Regions from separate parts of the Candidatus Thiodiazotropha sp. AKAK3 genome, predicted to be linked through region 1. Evidence: predicted binding sites of a transcription regulator. Region 1 holds the regulator's gene; each other region holds the start of a gene.

Region 1 (4,072 bases):
AATGGTGCCGGAAAGACCACCAGTTTCTACATGATCGTGGGCCTTGTTCAGGCTGATCAGGGTAGAATCTACCTGGATGGAGAGGAGCTCACTGATCTTGCAATGCATAAGCGCGCCAGCATGGGTATTGGTTATCTGGCCCAGGAGCCCTCTGTTTTCAGGCGGCTCAATACAGCGCAGAATATATTGGCGATACTGGAAAATCGAAAGGATCTGGACGCGCAAGCAAGAAGAGCGCATTGTGACCGGCTTTTGGAAGAGTTCGGTATCGAACATTTGAGAGAGAGTATGGCTATGAGCCTCTCAGGTGGAGAGCGACGCCGCCTGGAGATTGCCCGTGCGCTTTCAATGGAGCCCGCATTCATTTTGTTGGATGAGCCATTTGCAGGTGTCGACCCAATTGCGGTTATCGATATTAAAAGAATCATTCAACATCTTAGAGAATTAAAGATTGGGGTGTTGATTACCGACCATAATGTTAGAGAGACTCTTGATATTTGTGATAGAGCCTACATCATTAATACTGGTAAGGTATTGGCGGAAGGAACCACCGAGGAGATCCTCGATAACCAGGAGGTACGTAGTGTTTATCTGGGCGAAAATTTTACTATGTAAGGCTATGTTTATGTTTTTTCATGGATTATGTGATTTAAGAGTAGAGATGATGACTACTCGTCAGCTGACAAAATGAAGGTTAAAGTATGAGGCAGAATTATATTCAAACGAAACAAATACCAAGAATTATTCCGTGAACGGCATTTATTAGCTAGAATGAATATAAAGACATACAAATAACATACCAGGTTTAAAGATATCTCTGCTATGAAGCAGGCTCTACAGCTCCGGCTCGGACAACATTTAACAATGACACCTCAGTTGCAGCAGGCAATACGCCTGTTGCAATTGTCTGCGCTCGACCTGAGTCAGGAGGTGCAGGAGGTTCTTGAAACAAACCCCATGCTGGAGGGTGAAGAGGAGTTTAGTCAGCAGACTCAAAAAGAAGAAGCTAGTCAAGAGAGCTCTGATCAGAGTTCAGACAATAAAGAGTCTTTGAGCTCCAACGATATCAACAACGAGCGGGAAATTCAGACCGACAGTAGCCAGATCACAGAAGACCTGCCCGTTGATAGTGAATGGGCTGACGTATACGACAGTTATCTTCCCCCATCGAGCAGTGGTAGTGAATCTGCAGACAATGACTATCTGGTTCAGCGCAGTGGCGCGATCACTTTGCATGACCACCTGGTCTGGCAGATGACACTGACCCCATTCACTGAGCAGGATATTCTGATTGCCACTAACCTCATCGACAGTATTGATGAGGATGGATATTTCAAAGGTGATCTCCAGGAGATCCTGGTTTCCCTGAATGATGAGGAGATGACTCTGGAGGATGTAGAGGCAGTACTTCATCGTATCCAGGCTTTCGACCCTCCGGGGGTTGGTGCTCAGGGTGCTCAGGACTGCCTTCTAATTCAACTTCGGCAACTTCCTGAAAAAACACCCTATTTGGATTTGGCGATCAGACTCTGTCGCGACCATTTCAACTTGCTCTCTGCACAGGATCAGAATCAGATCATGCGACGAATGAAGGTTGATCAGGACGACCTGATGGCTATCATGCAGTTGATCAGGACGCTCAATCCTCACCCTGGCACAGCGATCGCCAAAAGCGAGCCTCAGTATGTGATTCCTGATGTATTCGTCAGCAAGCGCAATAATCGCTGGGTTGTGGAGCTAAATGGTGAGGTTACGCCTAAACTAAGGGTAAACAACGACTATGCCAGTCTGATCAAGCGTGCGGATCAGAGTGATGACAATACTTTCCTGAAAAACCACCTGCAGGAAGCGCGTTGGTTCATCAAAAGCCTGATGAGTCGAAATGAGACTATTCTGCGTGTGGCGAGTAAGATTGTTGAATATCAGCGGGGCTTTTTTGAACATGGCGAAGAGGCTATGAAGCCACTGGTTTTACGGGATATCGCTGAGGCTCTGGAGATGCACGAGTCGACCATATCCAGGGTGACAACCCAGAAGTATATGCATACCCCCAGGGGTACGCTGGAGTTTAAATATTTCTTCTCCAGCCATGTGAACACAAGTGCAGGGGGTGAGTGCTCCTCCACTGCTATACGTGCGCTGATAAAAAAATTGATTGCTGCAGAGAATACAAACAAACCTCTCAGCGATAACAAAATCGCCGCCATATTGTCGGAACAGGGTATAAAAGTGGCCCGCCGAACGGTGGCAAAATACCGCGAGTCGATGAGTATCCCACCATCGAACGAGCGTAAGCGACTGATGTAGGTGAAGTGAATTATCGGAGTGGCTATCATTCATGCTTGATATGCTTACTGAACCGGAGCGGTTTCAGATAAAAGTGGATTCATGAATGAGTTGCTGTAAAAATGCCCCGGCGTTACTTCACCGCCTCAGTTAGAGTGATGAGCCAACTCATCTAAGACAGGAGAAAATTATGCAGATAAGCGTTACCGGTCATCATGTGGAAGTTACCGATGCCTTGAAAAGCTATGTAGATAATAAGTTCGAACGTCTTGAGAGGCATTTTGATAATGTAATCAATGTACATGTCATCTTGAGCGTAGAAAAGCTGAGGCAAAAGGCAGAGGCCACCATGCAAGTGAACGGTGCCAGCGTATTCGCTGATGCAGTACAGGAAGATATGTATGCGGCCATTGATGGGCTTACCGATAAGCTGGATAGGCAAGTCATAAAGCATAAAGAAAAGATGCAGAGTCACCGTGCCGGTAGTGGCGCGAAGTACGCTGTAAGTAGCAGTAGTTCAGAATAGATAAAACTGGCGAGGTCTCCATGTTTCCCGACGGATTTCTGCTTGAGGAACGGATCGGCTGCAGTGTGGAGGCAGCCAGTAAAAAACGTGTCCTGGAGCAGCTTGGCCAAAGATTGGCCAATTCTGCTCCTGGTCTCACACAGGATACTGTGTTTGATGCATTGCTTGAGCGTGAACGTTTAGGCAGCACTGGACTGGGCAAAGGAATAGCGCTACCCCATGCGCGAATGTCACAGATAACACAATCCACCGCAGCATTTATTCAGCTGCCTTCAGGGGTCGATTTTGATGCGATCGACAGCCAACCGGTGGATCTTGCCTTTGCCATGCTGGTTCCTGAGGAGGCAACTGAAGCCCATCTGCAACTACTGGCAAAATTGGCCAGGATGTTTGATGACCCTCCATTCTGCTCGGCACTGCGTGAAGCGGAAACAACGCAGCAACTGTTTCAGTTAATCCGGCAGCGAGAAGCGGCGATAACGTCAGTTTAATGCCCACCAACTACACCATTCGCGATCTTTTCGACGAATTTGCCAGCGAACTTTCACTGAGCTGGAATGGTGATGGTGATGAAAAAACAATAGAGTTGGACAGTGAGTCGCCCCACGGTCAACAACCTGTGGGACCACTGAATCTGATTCGACCCAATCAAATTCAAGTGATTGGTCCTCCTGAGCAGAAACATCTACAGAGCAGCGGTGAAGAAAAATACCGGGAATCTCTGAGGGCGCTTTTTACCACCTCTCCTCTGGCGCTGATATTTACTGATGGTCTAAAGCCTCAACAGAGCTGCCTTGAATTGGCAGAAAAGAACAGAACTGCACTCATGTTCACCCCGAAAGGTGACAACTATGTAATCCATCGACTGCTGGAGAAATTCAGTCTTCCAGTGGGTGAGACGCTGTTGTTACATGGGGTCTATATGGAAGTTTTAGGTAAGGGTGTACTGCTTAGTGGAGATCCGGCAATCGGAAAAAGTGAGCTGGCCCTGGCTCTGATTTCGCGGGGGCATCGTCTTGTGGCTGATGATGCAACAGAGTTTTATAAAACCGGCGGTAAGACCTTGAGCGGTCGCTGTCCCAAGGTACTGCAGGACTTCCTCGAAGTTCGTGGATTGGGGCTGATTAATGTGCGTGCGATCTTTGGTAACAGTGCTATAAAGCCAGAGAAGCAGCTACACTTAATAATCGATTTGCTGCACTTTGATGATAAAAAATTAGATGACATGGATCGCCTGGAAGGTTGTCATTCCCATCGAAC
Region 2 (4,072 bases), on a different contig from region 1:
GCTTCTCCAGGATAGGTGCCATCATTGCGCAGATTCCGAACGACTCGGACTGCTTCACCATATTCATACTTTGGACGCAAAACTATCTACCTGCTGGCTAAGATCCATAAGCGGAACTTTTACAGTAACCGGTTCATGCATATGGAATACTTTAAAAACTTTCTCGGTCAAAGCATTTGATTCAACAAAGTCACTGTAAGCGCTTTTAAGCATGCCTGCATATAGCTCATACTTTTCAACATCGCTCTCAGGTAGTTGTTCAACCCCATCCAGATAATCATGAAACCGTTGCAATATGTGCAAACGATTGACATGAACAACCGAAGCATCAAAATCAATATTGAAATATTCAAGGAAATCCTCAGCACTGCTGAGTTCATCCATATCCAGATCAAATTCACTGTCACTCATATTTCCGCTCCTGTAATTAATATTACGCCGACACAGTGTCGGGTTGATTGTCTAGCGCCTTACGCACAACTTCCAGCAAAGCTTGAGCACCAAGGCGATCCTTGGAATCGAGTTCTGCTACCTTTTCCAGACGCTCCAGGGCAGAATCATAGTTGCCCAATCTTAGCTCCAGATATCCAGCTCCTTTGAGAGCCAACATGTAGAAGCGTATCAGTGTCATTGAGATCATTACACCACTACCCAACCGGCCTTCTGAAAGATCACGCCAATCTGCTGGTAACTCTAAACGTTTGGCAATCACTACCAAGACTCTTTTTGCTACAATCAACGCATCTTCCAAGCGATGCTGATAGTAGAAATAGCGATAGAGGGCAACAAGAATCATGGGATGCTCTGGTTCCAGAAAATAGGCCCTGAGCAGCTCAGTTTCAGCTTTTGCGTCACCATAATTCTCTGCCGCGCCTTCCAGGCACGCTTTTGCCTCATCGTTCAAGGCTTCATCGAAATAGAGGTCCTCACTATCAAATTCGAGAAGATCCACAGTCATTACTGATACTCCGTTACTGCAGTTTCAGGTTTAGCGGGTTCGCAAACCAGTTTGGCATCGCATTGTCGGCATTCATCCTCAGGTTTCTCACCACCTGGCAAGCACCCATAGACTCCGACTTCTCCCTCTAAAATACGTATGCGTTCCAGTAGACAGTTAATGGCCTCAGCCACCGGATCAGGAATTAAGTGATGATTCAGGTCGATGCCATGGTCATCGCTGGAACGATTCGATTGAACTACTTTGGCGGGTATACCGACCACAGTCTTATTTGCAGGCACCTCTGAAACAACAACTGAATTGGCACCTACCCTGACCTCTTCACCAATTTCGATAGGACCAAGTATTTTGGCGCCTGCCCCAACCACGACACGATCCCCTAAGGTTGGATGTCGTTTACCCTTGTTCCAGGAAACGCCACCAAGTGTGACACCGTGATAAAGTGTTACATCGTTGCCGACCACAGCGGTTTCACCGATTACCACACCAGCGCCATGATCAATGAAGAAACGGTGTCCGATGGTTGCACCAGGATGAATATCGATACTGGTCCAGATTCGTCCAATATAAGAGATCAGTCGCGGCAGATAACGCCAACCTCTACCCCACAGTCGATTGGCCATGCGGTAGAGCATGATAGCGTGGACCCCCGGATAGGTGGTCATGATCTCGATTCGAGTGCGTGCCGCAGGATCTCGCTCAAATACACAACTTATATCTTCACCCACCATCTGCCACACTGATTTTGGCTTGGTGGATCTCTCTACTTCAGCGATGACCTCACTGTTCATCATTGACGAATCCATTCCTGAGACTCCGTGTTAATTTCGAGATAAAAGCGTCGCAAATCATGTGACGCTGGTGGTCGTTTATTCTGCATGGCATGAAGTCGAACTCTCATCAGCAACGATTCAGCCTGCTCACGATTCAGAGCCATACCCATATCGGCATAGGCCTGGATCACTGCATGACTGCCTGAGTGTTTACCCAATACAAATTGATGATCTCGACCCAAGTCAGCGGGATCAACACCCTGGTAGTTGAGTCTGTCTTTCATCAGACCATCAACATGAATACCCGCCTCATGGGTGAAGACACCTGCCCCAACCAGACTCTTCTGCCAACCGACATTCCGGCCAGAGGCAGATTCAACCAGTTCAGAAAGAGAAGAATATCGAGTCATATCGATCTCATGACCTTGATCATGGAAGCGACGCAATCCCATTACCACCTCTTCAAGTGGCGCATTGCCTGCCCGCTCACCAAGTCCATGTACGGTTGTGTTGGCATGTGTTGCACCACCACGAATAGCTGCAAGGGTATTGGCAGTTGCCAGACCGAGATCATCATGAGCGTGCATCTCGATCTCAATATCAGAAATGGCTCTTAAATCACGGATTGCCTCATATACCTGGAAGGGTTCCATGATGCCTACCGTATCTGCAAAGCGAAAACGGCGGGCCCCGGCCTGTTCTGCGATCTCAACAACTTGCCAAAGAAACTCTGGATCTGCTCGTGAAGCGTCTTCACCACCTACACAGACTTCCAGGCCAAGATTAAGAGCTTCACTTACACAAGGTGCAATCTGCTCGAGTACCCATTCACGGGAGCGACCCAGCTTTTTACTGATCTGCTGATCGGAGACAGGCATGGAGAGATCAACCATCTGTACACCCAGGTCACGACAATGTTTGATATCCTCGCTGTGCATGCGACCCCAGACCATCAAACGTGCGTTCTCGACAGTAGCAGCAACTGCACGTATCGCATCACGCTCCGCTTCGCCCATGGCAGGAATCCCTACCTCTAACTCAGGCACACCCAACTCATCCAATGATCTGGCAATGGCTAGCTTCTCGTGCAGGGTAAAAGAGACCCCGGCAGATTGCTCCCCATCCCTCAAGGTTGTGTCGTTGATAGTGGCAGTAGTTGGCTTGTGTTGCATGACTGTCTCCTTGTTAACAGGAGTAAAAGCAATCACTGTGCCATGATATTTTTATGTTATTTATTAACTAGTTATAATGGTGCGGCTGTTTTAGTGTATGTAGCAGTTGAGTGAATTGTAGGGAATGTGACAATGATGCCTTGGACATAGAGTAACCGACAAATGGTTCTACACAGGCTACTTTCAGTTTTGGCACTAAAGATTTTTAGGATCAGCCCGAGACAATAGTGAGGAGTGCAACTATTTTGTAATGATATAGGTGCAGATAGGATATTAAAACCGAACCCACTCAGTCAGAAAACAATGATAAGGATATAGCTCGAATAGAATGGACCCACTCTCTTCACTAAATCTCAGATGAAATAGATTACCAAATTTTATAGAGGTATTAGTTGGACGGTAAGATAGAAGCAGGTAAGGATTATATTAAATGGATATGAGGTAATCAGGAACAAGTGAACAACCTAACAGGCAGTTTGTTTGAGTTCAGTAAGGTTCTCTATTCTAGAAACCATTTGATAACAGCCATTAACGCATCCCCCATTTCAGTAAATCCAGCCATCAATTTCAGTACTACACAATTTCCAAGGAGTAGTGCTACCTGACAATAACCTATTATTTACATAAAATTAGTTATATAACTTATTGTATTATTGATAATTAAAGGAAAATAAATGAATAGATTATTTATTCTTATTCTAGGCACTTTGTTTGTTACTACTTCCAGTATTGCCAATGATTTTTCAAATGTATCCCTCTCAAAAGAGCAGTGCGAAGAGTGGAAAGCAATTGAGTATATCCAACTCAGTGATGACAATAAGCAGGTTGTATTAGACTCATGCAAGCAGCGTTATACCTCTGAGAGAGCACTTGGAAACTGCACAGCTTTTGAAGGAGAGGATTTAATCAAATACCTTAAAAACAAGGCTAAAACTGAGTGTCAGTAAAAAGCAGCTAGTGTTCAAGTATTGCAGCTTGCTGTCACCCACATAAGCTGCAATACAGTCCTATAAATTGGTATTCCGTTTTGGCATGAAGAAGAGCTATATGAATTTTAATTCGTATCAGTATGCATTAAATGAAATGAGCAGGACTATAAAGAACAGAGCGTGATTAGAGATATAGAAATCTAGAATTTTTATCATAATAATGCTGTAAATTATTGTTAT
Region 3 (4,072 bases), on a different contig from region 1:
GAAAGGAGTTATTGCCTGCAATAAAGTTGTTTAGCTCTTCACTACTGGCTTGAAAGCTGACCTGTATATGATCCAGTCCCGCCTCTTTGAAGCCTTTGATGCGGGCTTCATCCATGCCTACCCCCGAGGTAAGCAGGTTAGTGTAGTAACCCATTTGATGGGCTTCTGCGATTAATATCTCCAGGTCTTTACGAACCAGTGCCTCGCCGCCAGAAAATCCGAGCTGGACTGCACCCATGGCCCTGGCTTCACGAAATACTCTGATCCACTCTTCCGTTGATAATTCATCTTTATACCGTGCGATATCAAGCGGATTGGAACAATAGGGGCATTGCAACGGGCATTTATAGGTCAACTCCGCCAATAACCAGAGTGGTTTAGGCGGGCTTGTGTCGGATCCATTGGTTGTCATAAGCGGTATCCAGAAATTGGTAGACATCATCCTCCAGGTCCGTTTCGGGGAATGTCGATTTTAGATCATTCAAGATCAGGGCGACGCTGGCTTCACCATCACATCGCTTGAGAATCTCACCTGCAGCAGGATTCAGTTTGACCATTCCCTCAGGATAGAGAATCACATGACATCCTTGTGCCTCTTCCCACTGAAAACGAAAAGTGGGTGCGATCTGGGGAATATCATCTGCTTTAAAATGATTATTCATGGGTCAGGCCGGTATGTTGTGATAAGGCGGTTTGTTTTCCACATAGGCCATCCACATGCAATCGAGCATCGTCCAGAGAATGTCTAGTTTAAACTGCAGAACTTCTAACATTTTCTCCTGTTGCTCTCGGCTTTTGTAGTAATTCAAGGTGATATCCAGTCCGTGCTTTACGTCACGTCGTGCTTCAGTCAGGCGTTTACGAAAGTAGTGGTAACCACGCTCATCAATCCAGGGATAATATTTGGGCCAGTTATCGAGTCGGTTCTGATGAATGGTTGGGGCAAAGAGTTCTGTCAGTGATGAACTTGCTGCGATTTCCCAGGGTTGCTGGCGAGCGAAGTTTACATAGGCATCGATAGCAAATTTAACGCCGGGGAGCAGATGTTTGTGCGAGAGCAGATCCTCTCTGGGTAGACCTACTGCCTCACCCAGTAACAGCCAGGCTTCAATACCACCTTCATCGCCCTGTGTGCCATCATGGTCAATCATACGCTGTATCCAGTGTCGGCGAACATCCCGATCAGGACAGTTGGACATGATTGCTGCATCCTTGACCGGAATGATGACCTGGTAATAAAAGCGGTTGGCGACCCAACCCTGAATTGCCGGCTTATCCAGTTTTCCACTATTCATCAACAGATGAAATTCATGATTGATGTGGTAGAACTTCTCTTTTTCTCGCAGTTTGCTTTCGAACTCTTCCTTTGACCATGGGGCGTGTAAATTTGGGGTCATAACTCTTCTCGTTTATAGTTCTATCTGCATGCCATCGTGGGAGACTTCGATACCTGCTTCAGTTAACGCCAGGCGCTCAGGAGAATCGTCCACGAGGATTGGATTTGTGTTGTTAATATGAATCAGTATTTTTCTTGGCTTGGTCAAACTACCCAGAATCTCCATGATGCCTCCATCACCTGACTGATCGAGATGTCCCATTTCACTCCCCAGCTTTTGGCTGATACCAGCCTGCACCATCTCATTGTCCTTCCACAGGGTGCCATCGACCAAGACACAGTCGGCCTGTTGCATGTAAGGCAAGATATGGGGTTCCATGGAACCAAGCCCGGGAGCATAGAATAGGTTCTGACCAGTGACACTATTCTGCACCCTGATACCGACGTTATCGCCAGGTACAGTGTTGTGGCGATGGGGAGAGTAGGGGGGGGCTTCGCTCTTCAATGGAACCGCAGTAAAGAGCAGACCGTCGATGCCTGGGATGGTAAAAGTGGATTCATCTGTCTTAACTTCGTGCCAGTTAACACCCCTGAAATGACCAAGGATATTGAAGATGGGATAGCCAGTGGTTAAGTCATCATGTACGGCTTGAGTGCAATAGACGTCCCATGGCTCTGTATGCTCTCGTAGCAGCAAAAGCCCTGTGGTGTGATCAATCTGTGCGTCGACTAACAGAATTGCACGGATTGCCGTGTCCCGTATCGATCTACCAGGCTGTAGTGTTGGAAAGGCATCGAGTTGTGCACGAATGTCTGGCGAAGCATTGAAGAGTACCCACTCTTTTCCGTTAGCGCTAACGGCGATGGATGATTGTGTACGGGGGGTAGCTTTGATGGTGCCAGCTCTGACACCCTGGCAGTTTGGGCAGTTACAGTTCCACTGGGGAAAGCCACCACCCGCACCGGAACCTAGAATGTGTATTAGCATATAGTTTTGTTGTTATATGTTACCACCTGTATTACAGGTGGTAACAGTAGTGACCTGCTAGCGGTTGTTGATATAGAGATTTATTTCAAAACCAAAACGCAGATCTTCATAGGAAGGTGTAGACCATTTCATGTGACATCACTCCTCAAGTTTGTAGTGCTTTTTAGCGAATTAACTCTGTTATAACTTCACTATCAGTCTCTGACAGCGTAACCACTTCATAGCAAATGTTGTGCCTTTTAATTGAAATGGTAGATTTATACAGGTTTTTTACCCTATATGAGGGTATGACAGACAATATGGCAGAAAATGGTTGGGAAATTTTCCTGTCGCACTTGTCAACTTGGGATATTGTTGACCGGGGGGTGTGCCACAAAAGGGACAGTTGAATCAAAGATGACTGATAACATCGGATAGTTTTTTAAGGCCCATCCTTAAAAATATAAAAGGAGGATGGATATAATCATTTTTCGACTGGACCATTGGCTTGTCAGAGAGGAACAGAATATCCAGGAAATTGGGGGCGCAGAGAGTAGTCTGAGCTCTATGAGCACCAGATCAGTATCTCTCCCTTGCCATCACAGCTTAGATCTCCAAGCCAACGTTGAACCCGTGTTCCCTTTTCGATGAGATTATCGAATCCTGAATCAGACGGGATATTTTGGCTGAGCAGGGCAAGAAAACTGAGTGTCTGTTGACCATTGTCGTTGAATGTAGCGGGTAACGATGTCGGCTCATTGCCAGTAATCAGCGTGCCACGGCGCATAGCCATGCCAGTCTGTTTTCCACTTTTACCACCTACGATGATGGTTCCAGCAACCATTCGTGAGGCACAATAATCGCCACTATTACCACCAATCAGGATTGTTCCTCGACGCATCAGGTCGCCAGCCCGGTCACCTGCATTACCTTTAACGATGATCGATCCACCACGCATTCCCTGACGCTCTCCTGTAAGGGCGCCACCAAGAAAATCCCCGGCGTTACCTTTAATGGTCAGTCGGCCAGACTTCATGGCACAGCCAGCGGCAACTCCTGCGTCTCCTGTTACAAGGATCTCACCACTTTTCATGGCGCATCCCAGGTAGGCGCCTGCACTACCTTCAACAATGATTTTACCACTGCTCATATCTGCACCAATGCAATCAAGTCGGTCACTCTCAGACTGAATAATTAACTGCTCTGATGCACTACCCTCTATCTCGAACAGCTCGCCGAGGTCTATCTGCCGGTTACCCTGCCAAACAGGGATGCGGGCAATTTCATGTGCTGATTTTCCAGCGAGTGATTCTGGGGTGAACGGACTCATGTCGATTCGTTGAGCAAGCGGATACTTTAATCTCAAGGTCAGGCAACTCATGCCATCACCTCCCGTAAGTGGAAGTGAAATTGACCCAATTTACCCCCATAATTTCCAGCAGAAATGCGCTTGATACCTGCCTCTGCACCCAGTTCACAGACTGCACTGATACCGGTGCGGGTAGCGAGCATTACATCGGTATCCGTTAAACCGTTAATAACAATCTCCATCACTGAACCGATATCTTCATCAAGATTGGATTTGACCAGACCTCTCAGAGTTGGGCAGTAAGCATCATTGGTTGAGGCCATCAGCGTTTTGTACTTTGATCCGACTTTTGACCCTGAACGAACGATACCGCCAGGAAAAGGCATAATGATATTCGGAATAATGCTCATTGCCTCTATAGCCTTTTCACAGGCGGTTAATGCCTGCTGTTGACTCTCAG
Region 4 (4,072 bases), on a different contig from region 1:
CAGTCAAAGCTTTTCCACTATCCAGCAGAAGGGTTGGAATTGTCCCTTTCGGATTTATTGCCAGATAGTCATCTCTATGTTGATCACCTGCCATTAGATTCACCAGATGAGCCTCGAATACCAGATCAAGCTCTTCCAGAAGGATATGGATTCCAGTGCTGCATGAACCTGGTGTCATGTAGAACTTCATGGACATGACGACACACTCTCTGGCTCCATGCCCCGAAAGACACAGCAACGCTCGAACACATCAAGGGTGGGCTCAACAGATTTATGTTGGCAATATTTTGCCACCAGTTTAGCCAACCCCTTGATATCGCGACCACTGGCTTTAGGGTAGATCTGCGCAAGATATTCGATCTGCTGCTCTTCAATATCGAGTCCGAACTGTTCAACCATAACCGACCAGATCTTGCGCCGGTCTTCAAACTCCGGAGGATGATATTTGATCATGGCGATGCAGCGGGAGACGATGGCTTCATCGATATCATCGACCCGGTTGGTAGTTAAAAAAAGCAGACCGTTGAAGTACTCCAATACGCGCAAAAAGACCCCCACAACCGCATTGGCTGCGATATTGTCATCCCGCCGCTTGATGTAGACGTCCGCCTCATCGATAAGCATTACCGCACCCCAACGTTGAGCCCGGGTCAAGGTCTCCTTCAACGCCCGTTCCATCTCGGTAACATTGAGCCCTAACTGACCGGAGTGAACCCGATAGAGCGGTCGGCGAATAATTTCGGAGTAGACCTCGGCAGTAAGTGTCTTGCCAACGCCTGGTGGCCCGGCACAAAGTACAGTGGTGCCACCTGACTTGCCCTCTACAATATCGTCCATCAGCAGATCCATCTCCGCAGTCAGGATATCGATCAAATCGGTCTGTTCCGGAGGCAGTATCAGTTTATCTTTCAGCTCAGATTGGTATTCATAGGGTTTCATATCATCGACATGGACCCAAAGATGGTGGTGAAGATCGAGATGGAATAGGAGAATGTAGCCATGTACCGGCACTTCAGTGAAGAGTTTTTCGGGGATCTCTTGCTGCAGTGACTCGGTCGCACCCTCAACCTTTTCATCAAAGCGGGTGCTGCGCCCTGCCTTGCTCAGATACTTGCCAAGGATATCCCCAGGCAGATCCATAGCGAGGGCACGCTCTTTGAGAATCTCTTCATCATTGACCAGTCTCGCCCAACCACCCCCACTGGAGAGTACAACACGGTTCTTTCGGCTCCAGTCTGTATTTCGATGCGAAGCTGTTGGATCATCAGCGAAGATACCTGTCCCCTTTGCATTAAACTGACGTCCATAATCGGAACGCCAATCGAAGAAACGCTCCGCCGACCTATCATAGGCGGCAATCAGCGCTTCGGTCTCCTTGAGAAAGCCCTTGCTGGCAAATATCTCTGCTAAGGATTTGTCAACGATATCCCGACTGCGGATTACCAGGTTGACGGTAACAATCTTGGCCATGGCATTAGCCTTGAGATCTAGAAGAATACGTCCGTTCTCCTCCTCCCCCGGAGGCGTGAAATCGATCCGTGATACGAGATATGGGGCAGGACGACCTGTGGCATCTGCTTTGAACAACCACCCCCGTATGGCATCTTTGAGGAGAAACTCCGCAATATCGGGTACCAATCGTTCGAGATCATCCTCAGAATATCGAACTCCAGGATCATTTACGGCGTGTTCCAGATTGGCAAGTTGCGCCGCCTGTCCTGCCATCCCCGGCCCTGCATCTTCATAGAGATTGCGCAGATAACCCAACTGCTGGGATGAAAGTCGCTGGAATGGGACTTCTGCCCGGTTGCCGAATTTGAGTTGTTCGCTCAACAGAGACAAGTCAGGAAACTCATTGACCATCAACTCGACATAGTTGCGCTCTATTTGAAGATTCATACCCAGGAAACCCCATGAACAGATAGATTCATCAGATTCAAGCAAGGGATATACCAGTACTTTAGTGACTGAATTTAAAGAAATATTTATATGGCTTGTCACATTTATAACAGTCGGAAAGCCTTCATTGTCGATTTTGAAAGGTTTTAAATCGATGTTTTGTACTGTTTCTATGTGACTGACAGTGACCTCCATCCAGTGGACACTGGCGTCAGAGTGCGATAGATAACGAATTCATCAACTAGTGAAGAGATAGATATTTTTTCTGGCTTGGAAATTGCCTTACCCAATTGCAATTGAGACAAAACATTGATGGAATTTTCAACATGCATAAAATCGGAATCTTCTTCGGCACTGAATCGGGTACAACCCGTCTCATAGCAAAAAAGATCGCCCGCAAGATAAACTCATGCCGGGAGGGTGATCCAGCTGCAAAACCGATTAACGTCAACCGCATCGACAAGGATCAGTTTCTCGCCTATGACAAGCTTATTCTCGGCACGCCAACCTATAGCGATGGGAAACTTCCTGGCAAGGCGAGCGGGAACGAAGAGGAGAGCTGGTTAGAATTTCTGACACTGATCAAACAGGTAGACTTGAGTGGCAAACAGATTGCACTCTACGGGTTAGGTGACCAGGAGAGTTACCCTGACCATTTCGTCGATGGATTGATGCGCCTCTACCGCATTATGGAGAAGGCGGGTGCACAGATGATTGGTGGATGTGGAGTCGAGGGTTTTGAGTTCAACCACTCCATGTCAGTCGTTGATGGACGTTTTGTCGGTCTGGTATTGGATCAACATCTGCAGCATCTGTTAACAGAACAGCGTATCGATGCCTGGCTGGAAGAGATACTGCCACAGATGCTAGTGTAGTGCTTCATATAAATTAACTCTGCTCTTCGCGAATTTTCTCTCGAACCGCCATCAACACCTTACCGAAGGTGTTGTGACCCAGCCCATCTCTACCACATCCCCAGTAGTAGTCATACTGACTGGTTTCGGTGATCTTCCGCTCACCGGTTTCCAGCAGCTTTGCAGCAACCTCCTGATGGGTCTTACATTTAGTATAAATGGCACGGGTCATCATCACTTCCCGCACTTGCTTCCAATCTTTGCGGATCTGCCGCTTATGGGCAGCAGCTATTTTTTGCGCCTGATTCGGGTGATCGGCGGATCTGATCGCTTCACGTTGTTCAGCCTGTTCAAACTTCATGCCCTGATAGTAGTGCTCGACAGAGGGCCAAACCGCACCATCCAATTCAAACCCTAGTTTGGAAAAGCTGGCCAGAGGATGGTTCACATCGGCTCTGGAGAGGTAGTAAGGCTGTTTGGCCTCGGAAAAGATCATCTCAGTTCTCCTTAATCACTAGGGCCTGTTAACAAAATCGAGCCCAATTCAGTCAGGGAGTCCAGGTCCCAGTCTGGTTTAGGCAGCTCTTCGGGATAGGCTTCCCCCGGCGCAAACCGTCCGCTTCGCACCAACACAGTTTTCATACCGAGCCTGCTGGCGCCGGCGATGTCAGTATCGGGCCTGTCACCGACCATCAGGCACTCTTCCAATGTTACGCCTACACGTTCTGCCGCCATTTCATAGAGTAAGGGTTGTGGCTTTCCGATGAATAGCGGAGTTTTTCCTGTGGCAAGCGCAAAGGGGGCTACTAAAGCGCCACCTCCAGGTAGTATCTGGTGATGACCATCCACATTGGCATCAACACTCTGATCCGGATTGGTACAGACCAGTCGGGCGCCCCGCTTCAGGATCAGGTTGATACCGATGGTAATCGTCTCATAGTCGATGCCTGCGCCTTCACCAATGATAACAAATTCAGCTTCTGTCTGGTCTTCATGCCCATGAAGCTGAAGTGCCAGGTGGAGACCTTCAGCACCTACTGCATAGTATCGAAAACCAGGTTTTTCCTTGGCTAGCCAGAGGGCCGTTGCCTCAGCTGAGGTGACGATCTGTTGCTCAGCTGGCCTGGCAAACCCCATTTGCTCGAGACGATCTGCGACCCTGGCAGGAGGCAGGATAGGGTTATTGGTTATGAAGGCATGAGGCATATCTCTTACCTCAGACATAAATTGCAGGGCTTCTGGGATCGCCTTCTCGCCGTGATAAAGGATGCCGTCCATATCTAACAGCAGGGCTTTAATAGGCGATTTCACAGGATTTC

The links. Region 1 encodes sigma-54, which starts transcription at its own class of promoters, with help from an activator protein. Its sites were predicted from a motif close to TGGCANGNTNCNTGCTT; they were not measured.
Region 2: a site for sigma-54 is predicted at 2,930-2,946, ahead of nifV (homocitrate synthase). Genes of this name have one in related genera too.
Region 3: a site for sigma-54 is predicted at 2,546-2,562, ahead of pqqA (pyrroloquinoline quinone precursor peptide PqqA). Genes of this name have one in related genera too.
Region 4: a site for sigma-54 is predicted at 2,166-2,182, ahead of AC4IE7_RS08335 (flavodoxin). Genes of this name have one in related genera too.

What each region holds. Positions count from the first base shown of each region.
Region 1 covers NZ_JBSYOQ010000024.1:51,703-55,774, forward strand. The annotation lists gene lptB (LPS export ABC transporter ATP-binding protein) at 1-615, shown strand, start outside; gene AC4IE7_RS04095 (RNA polymerase factor sigma-54) at 823-2,307, shown strand; gene hpf (ribosome hibernation-promoting factor, HPF/YfiA family) at 2,477-2,812, shown strand; gene ptsN (PTS IIA-like nitrogen regulatory protein PtsN) at 2,833-3,303, shown strand; gene hprK (HPr(Ser) kinase/phosphatase) at 3,303-4,072, shown strand, end outside.
Region 2 covers NZ_JBSYOQ010000053.1:68,617-72,688, reverse strand. The annotation lists gene AC4IE7_RS12740 (nitrogen fixation protein NifZ) at 1-80, opposite strand, end outside; gene nifW (nitrogenase-stabilizing/protective protein NifW) at 64-411, opposite strand; gene AC4IE7_RS12730 (hypothetical protein) at 434-958, opposite strand; gene cysE (serine O-acetyltransferase) at 958-1,764, opposite strand; gene nifV (homocitrate synthase) at 1,749-2,903, opposite strand; gene AC4IE7_RS12715 (hypothetical protein) at 3,578-3,850, shown strand.
Region 3 covers NZ_JBSYOQ010000050.1:32,483-36,554, reverse strand. The annotation lists gene pqqE (pyrroloquinoline quinone biosynthesis protein PqqE) at 1-412, opposite strand, end outside; gene pqqD (pyrroloquinoline quinone biosynthesis peptide chaperone PqqD) at 378-662, opposite strand; gene pqqC (pyrroloquinoline-quinone synthase PqqC) at 666-1,397, opposite strand; gene pqqB (pyrroloquinoline quinone biosynthesis protein PqqB) at 1,410-2,324, opposite strand; gene pqqA (pyrroloquinoline quinone precursor peptide PqqA) at 2,382-2,456, opposite strand; gene AC4IE7_RS10555 (formylmethanofuran dehydrogenase subunit C) at 2,869-3,684, opposite strand; gene fhcD (formylmethanofuran--tetrahydromethanopterin N-formyltransferase) at 3,681-4,072, opposite strand, start outside.
Region 4 covers NZ_JBSYOQ010000042.1:128,786-132,857, forward strand. The annotation lists gene AC4IE7_RS08325 (glutathione S-transferase family protein) at 1-196, opposite strand, end outside; gene AC4IE7_RS08330 (AAA family ATPase) at 187-1,899, opposite strand; gene AC4IE7_RS08335 (flavodoxin) at 2,226-2,774, shown strand; gene ybiA (riboflavin biosynthesis intermediates N-glycosidase) at 2,788-3,249, opposite strand; gene AC4IE7_RS08345 (HAD-IIA family hydrolase) at 3,261-4,064, opposite strand.